Labrenzia sp. PHM005: one gene and its partner. The protein of the gene in region 1 interacts with the protein of each later gene in a pairwise test. Links are inferred from orthologs where the notes say so. Each region holds a gene or a part of one and is shown in the gene's direction. Other genes may lie near its edges.

Region 1 (2,984 bases):
ATCACAGAAGTCGATGCAAATCCCTCGGGCGACACAAAGTTTCCAGAAATTGACAAGGGTATCTGGCAGGAAACGGAACGGGTTGCCGGTCAACAGACTGAAAAGGACACGGCTGGCTTTGCCTATGTCACGTATCGGCGGACATAAGCCCTGAAGAGGCCCGACTTTATGGAGTGATGTGTGAGCAGCAAGCTTATTGGTAAGTGGAACAGTTTCGACAATCTCAGTGCCCGGGACGTGCATGATCTTTTAAAACTGCGCCAGGATGTTTTTATGTTGGAACAAGACTGTCTTTTTCCAGAAATCGACGGCAAGGATCCCGAAACGGAGCATTTTTTTATGCGAGATACGGAGACCGGCGCACTTGCCGGCGCAATCCGTTTGTTTTCCGCAAGCGATAAAGAAATCCGCATCGGACGGGTCGTCGTGGCACAAACGCATCGTGGTTTGGGTCTTGGCCGGGATCTGATGCTGGCAGGGATGGACCGGGCACGGCAGTTGGCGCCGGCAGCAGATATTCATCTATCCGCACAGGCGCATTTGGAGAAATTCTATAAATCCTTGGGGTTCTCAAAGATTTCTGAGGTTTACCTGGAAGACGACATTCCCCATATCGATATGGTCGCAACGCCTGGGGGGACCCAATAGGCATGAGCGCAGATGCAGTTAAAGGCTGTGCTGAGCAAGGTTGGCCTTTATACACATTGCGCTGCAGAAAAATGAATTAATCAAAGGGAGTGGAACCTTAGGCCGTGCGTTGAAAGCGGGCGGTAACCTCCCTATAACCTACAATGAGTCAGAACGGGCAAAAGCCCATATCCAGCCCCATTTACCGGGGGTGGAGTTCACAGAAGGAAAACTTGATGCCTTGGAGCAATCAGTCAGGTGGCGGAGGCCCCTGGAAGGGTGGCGGAAATAACGGCGGCGGTCCATGGGGCGGCGGCGGAGGAAACAACAACGGTCCTTGGGGCGGTGGCCCTAACAGGGGCGGTGGTGGCAATCCGCCTGACCTGGAAGAACTCCTGAAACGCACCCAAGACCGTATGAAAACCGTCCTTCCCGGCGGCGGCGGCGGCGGCCTTGGCATCCTCGGCATTTTGATTGTCATTGGCCTTGGTGTTCTGGGCTGGCTTGCAACCGGCGTCTACATCGTCGACGAAGGCCGCGGTGAGGTTGGCGTTGAGCTTGTTCTTGGTAAGGTCACCGACCAGACCGGCACCGGCTTTCACTACAATTGGCCGTATCCAATCGGCGAAGTTTACAAGCCGCAGGTCGAGCAACAGCGCGAAACCACCGTCGGGGTTGAAGAACTCTTCACCAATTCCGGTGCGGTGCGCTCACGCGATGTCCCTGAAGAAAGCCTGATGCTGACCGGCGATGAAAACATCGTCGATGTTGGTTTCAAGGTTCAGTGGCGGATCAAGAACACTAAAGAAGGTATCACCAATTACCTGTTCAACATCCAGAACCCTGAAGGCACAGTGAAAGCCGTTTCGGAAAGCGCAATGCGCGAGGTTGTCGGCGAATCCAACATCGATTCCATTCTGACGCAGAACCGCGTAACCATTCAGAATGATGTGGCAAGTCTGATGCAGACAACGCTAGATTCGTACCGGGCCGGGATTGAGATCACTGAAGTGCAGATGCAGAAGGTGGATCCGCCCGCACAGGTCATCGACGCGTTCCGCGATGTTCAGGCTGCGCGCGCCGACCAGGTGCGTATCGAAAACGAAGCGCAAGCCTATGCCAACCGGATGGTTCCGGAAGCCCGCGGTGAGGCCGCCCGCATTCTGGAACGGGCAAACGCCTACCAGGAACAGGCGATTGCTGAAGCAACCGGTCAATCGCAGCGTTTCACAAAGATCTATGAAGAGTACAAAAACGCACCGGACGTGACCCGCGAGCGTCTGTACCTGGAAACCCTGGAGAAAGTCTTGGGTGACAACAACAAAATTATCATCGACAGCGAATCTTCGGGCTCCGGCGTACTGCCGTTCCTGCCGCTCAATGACCTCAACGGACGCCAGTCCACCCGGACGGGAGGAAACTGATCATGCGTAGCGGAATTTTAGGTTTCCTGATCGTTGCCTTGGCATTCCTGGCCTATACGTCGATCTACATTGTAAATCCGACCCAGCAAGCCCTGATCTTGCAGCTCGGCCGTGTCGACCGTGTCATTCAAGACCCGGGCCCTTATCTGAAGTATCCGTTCGTTCAGAATGTCGTTTATCTCGATAAGCGTATTTTGGATCTGAACATGAGCCCGCAGGAAATTATTGCGGCAGATAAGAAACGTCTCGTCGTGGACGCTTTTGCCCGTTATCGGATTTCCAATCCGGTGCTGTTCTATCAGCGTGTGAACAACGTGCGTGTCGCCAACCAGCGTCTGTCCACGTTCCTGCAGTCGTCGCTCCGTTCTGAACTTGCTAAGGCTTCTTTCGTGGCTGTTGTTCGCGATGACCGCTCCGGTCTGATGGAAAACATCCGCCGGGACGTTAGTGCCAATGCGGCTGAACTTGGCATTGAGGTGATCGACGTGAAGATCCGCCGTGCGGATTTGCCGGCGGCCAACTCGCAGGCGATTTATGCCCGTATGCAGACGGAACGTCAGCGGGAAGCAACGGAAATCCGGGCCCAGGGTGAGGAGCAATCCCGCAGGATCCGGTCCCGTGCCGACCGTGATGTGACGGTTCTGGTTGCGGAAGCCAACCGGGACGCGGAAATTATCCGCGGTGATGGTGATGCGGAGCGGAACAAGATCTTCGCCGAGGCATTTGGCGCCGATCCGGAGTTCTTTGCCTTCTACCGGTCGATGCAGGCCTACGAAGCTGGATTGCAAGCTGGTGACACGAGCCTGGTCTTGTCACCTGATTCAAGCTTCTTCCGCTTCTTCAAGGATCCGATGGGTGTAAACGCTCCGGCAGGCGGAAACGGTGCTGGCGGATCCGGAGGTGCAACAGGGTCGCCTTCGCTCGCCGCACAAT
Region 2 (3,021 bases), 1.4 Mb from region 1 along the record:
TGGAAGCGATTTCCGGAAGTGGTTGTTGGGACAACAGGTTTCTTTATCGAATAGGCGCTCTGGATGCGAACTATTTGAACAAGACGCAACTCTGCCTTGGTCCGCTTTACAATGCTCCCGTTGACCAGCAGTCGCTCCCCTGGCCAGAGGGCTGGCCAAAGGAGGCATTTGAGTGTTCTCCGGTCTTCTGGACAGGGAATGGGGCCGTATGTGTGCGGTCGGCAGCTTCCCTCTTGTGGCAGGACCCACATGGCGGCCAATGCGATATTACGCTGCAGCGCATCCCGTTTCCGCCAAAATTGGCCGGTAACTATAGAACCGATCTTAAGGGATCTTAGTAATTCTGCAGTTTTCGCAGACGCGAACATCTGCTAGGGGTTTCCTTAAGAAAATAGTCAGCGTGCCTGTGCAATATGGCGCACCATCTTGGCAGCGGGCTATAGGCGACCTATCTTCGCTGAAAGAAATGTAACCGTGCGCAGTCAGTCGCGTAGGGCGGTTAAGGGATAGAAATGAACGCACATTTTCGCAACTTCGCGCTTTGGGTGATTATCGCCCTCTTGCTGATCGCATTGTTCCAGCTTTTTCAAAGCCCAACACAGAACAGTGCGACGGATGAGATTGCCTTTTCGGAATTCATGAACAAGGTCGACCGCGGTGATGTCCGATCGGTCACCATTCAGGAACAGAAAATCTCAGGCAGTTCGACAAGCGGGCCGTTCCAAACTTATGCGCCTGAAGGGGCTCAATATGTTGACGAACTTCGCTCTAAAGGCGTTCTAATCAACGCCCGTCCACCGGCGGAAAGCTCGCCGCTTCTTGGCGCTCTGTTCTCCTGGTTGCCGATGCTGATCATTCTCGGGATCTGGATCTTCGTCATGCGCCAGATGCAGGGATCCGGCGGCAAAGCGATGGGTTTTGGCAAGTCCAAAGCCAAATTGCTGACGGAAGCCCATGGCCGGGTCACCTTTGAAGATGTGGCCGGGATCGACGAGGCGAAGGAAGACCTTCAGGAAATCGTTGAGTTCCTGCGTGATCCGCAGAAGTTCCAGCGTCTTGGGGGCCGTATCCCGCGCGGTGTTCTGCTGGTTGGCCCTCCGGGTACCGGTAAAACGCTGACCGCCCGTGCTGTTGCCGGTGAAGCGAATGTTCCGTTCTTTACGATTTCAGGTTCTGACTTTGTCGAAATGTTTGTGGGTGTAGGCGCAAGCCGTGTCCGCGACATGTTCGAGCAAGCCAAGAAAAACGCGCCGTGCATCATCTTCATCGACGAGATCGACGCCGTTGGCCGTCACCGTGGTGCCGGTCTGGGCGGTGGCAACGACGAACGCGAACAGACACTCAACCAGTTGCTGGTCGAGATGGACGGCTTTGAGCCGAACGAAGGCATTATCATCATCGCGGCGACCAACCGTCCGGACGTTCTGGATCCTGCGCTGCTGCGCCCGGGCCGTTTCGACCGTCAGATCGTCGTGCCGAACCCGGATGTCACTGGCCGCGAGAAAATCCTCAAGGTGCACATGCGCAAAGTGCCGCTGGCACCGGACGTTGATGTTCGCACTCTCGCTCGAGGCACGCCAGGGTTCTCCGGTGCTGACTTGATGAATCTCGTTAATGAAGCCGCCCTTTTGGCTGCGCGCCGGTCCAAGCGCCTTGTGACCATGGCAGAGTTCGAGGATGCCAAGGACAAAGTCATGATGGGTGCGGAACGCCGCACACTGGTCATGACAGAGGAAGAAAAGAAACTGACTGCCTATCACGAGGCTGGCCACGCTTTGGTTGCGCTTCATCAGGAAGCCTCTGATCCGATCCACAAGGCGACCATCATTCCGCGCGGGCGTGCGCTTGGCATGGTGATGCGCTTGCCGGAAAAAGATCAGGTGTCGCTGACCCGGGCCAAGTGCAAGGCAGATCTGGCTGTAGCCATGGGCGGACGTGTGGCAGAAGAGATGATCTTCGGCTACGAAAAAGTCACGTCCGGGGCGTCCGGCGATATCCAAATGGCCACGAAGCTTGCCCGTGCCATGGCAACGCAATTCGGCATGTCCGACAAGCTTGGTCCGCTTCTTTACGGTGAAAACCAAGAAGAAGTCTTCCTTGGTCATTCGGTGGCGAAAAACCAGACGGTTGCCGATGAAACTCAGAAGATCGTCGATGCGGAAATCAAATCCTTCGTCAATCAAGGATATGAAACCGCGAAGAAGATCCTCGGTGATCATGAAGATCAGCTGCATACCATCGCCAAAGGTCTTCTGGAGTATGAGACCCTGTCCGGTGATGAGATAAAGGGGCTTCTGGATGGCAAGCCTCCGGTTCGCGACACCGATGACGATCAGCCGATTGGCCGCTCGTCAGCGGTTCCGTCTGCCGGCGCCAAACGCGGTGGCGACGAGCCAAGTGGTGGTATGGAGCCACAGCCGCAGGCTTAATCATTCAATAAATGGTTGATTTTAAAGTGCCCGGTAACTCACCGGGCATTTTTCATGTGGCGGCTTGTTTTGGGAGTGTCAGTGGATGGTAACATTTGCTCACACGAATTGACTCCGAGCGCCATTAAACTCGGTTACAACAGCGATGTTTCAGAACTCAAAAGGGTTGGTTTATGCGTAAGTTCTTCGGCACCGATGGGATCCGCGGAGAGGCCAATGCCTATCCTATGACCGCCGAGATGGCGCTTAAGGTGGGCATGGCCGCAGGCCTGGTGTTCAAGAACGGCGGTCATCGCCACCGTGTTGTGATCGGTAAAGACACGCGCTTGTCGGGTTATATGTTGGAGAACGCTCTTGTCGCGGGCTTCACTTCTGTTGGCATGGATGTGTTTTTGCTGGGCCCGTTGCCGACCCCAGCCGTTGCAATGCTGACACGGTCCCTGCGAACCGATCTGGGCGTGATGATCTCCGCCTCTCACAATCCTTACCAAGACAATGGAATAAAATTCTTTGGGCCGGATGGGTTCAAGCTCAGCGATGAGATTGAAAAAGAGATCGAGAGCCTCATCGAAATTGATGTAAGCGCACAGCT

Evidence for each region. Proteins that work in one complex are often made in the same cells at the same time.
Region 2: the proteins of hflK (region 1) and ftsH interact in binary tests that used the Escherichia coli proteins (3 or more experiments, as listed by UniProt). The link is inferred for Labrenzia sp. PHM005 from one-to-one orthologs.

What each region holds. Positions count from the first base shown.
Region 1 is NZ_CP041191.1:3,089,989-3,092,972, forward strand. Bases 47-2,957 are described here. They hold hflK (FtsH protease activity modulator HflK), read left to right. Parts: upstream 47-863; coding sequence 864-2,051; downstream 2,052-2,957. Other genes in these bases: FJ695_RS13870 (dihydrofolate reductase), read left to right, coding at 47-147; FJ695_RS13875 (GNAT family N-acetyltransferase), read left to right, coding at 181-648; hflC (protease modulator HflC), read left to right, coding at 2,054-2,957. Also shown: more of FJ695_RS13870, read left to right, coding at 1-46; more of hflC, read left to right, coding at 2,958-2,984; FJ695_RS13890 (DUF2065 domain-containing protein), read left to right, coding at 2,983-2,984.
Region 2 is NZ_CP041191.1:1,678,975-1,681,995, forward strand. Bases 23-2,970 are described here. They hold ftsH (ATP-dependent zinc metalloprotease FtsH), read left to right. Parts: upstream 23-512; coding sequence 513-2,429; downstream 2,430-2,970. Other genes in these bases: tilS (tRNA lysidine(34) synthetase TilS), read left to right, coding at 23-338; glmM (phosphoglucosamine mutase), read left to right, coding at 2,603-2,970. Also shown: more of tilS, read left to right, coding at 1-22; more of glmM, read left to right, coding at 2,971-3,021. UniProt on the Escherichia coli protein: Acts as a processive, ATP-dependent zinc metallopeptidase for both cytoplasmic and membrane proteins. Plays a role in the quality control of integral membrane proteins.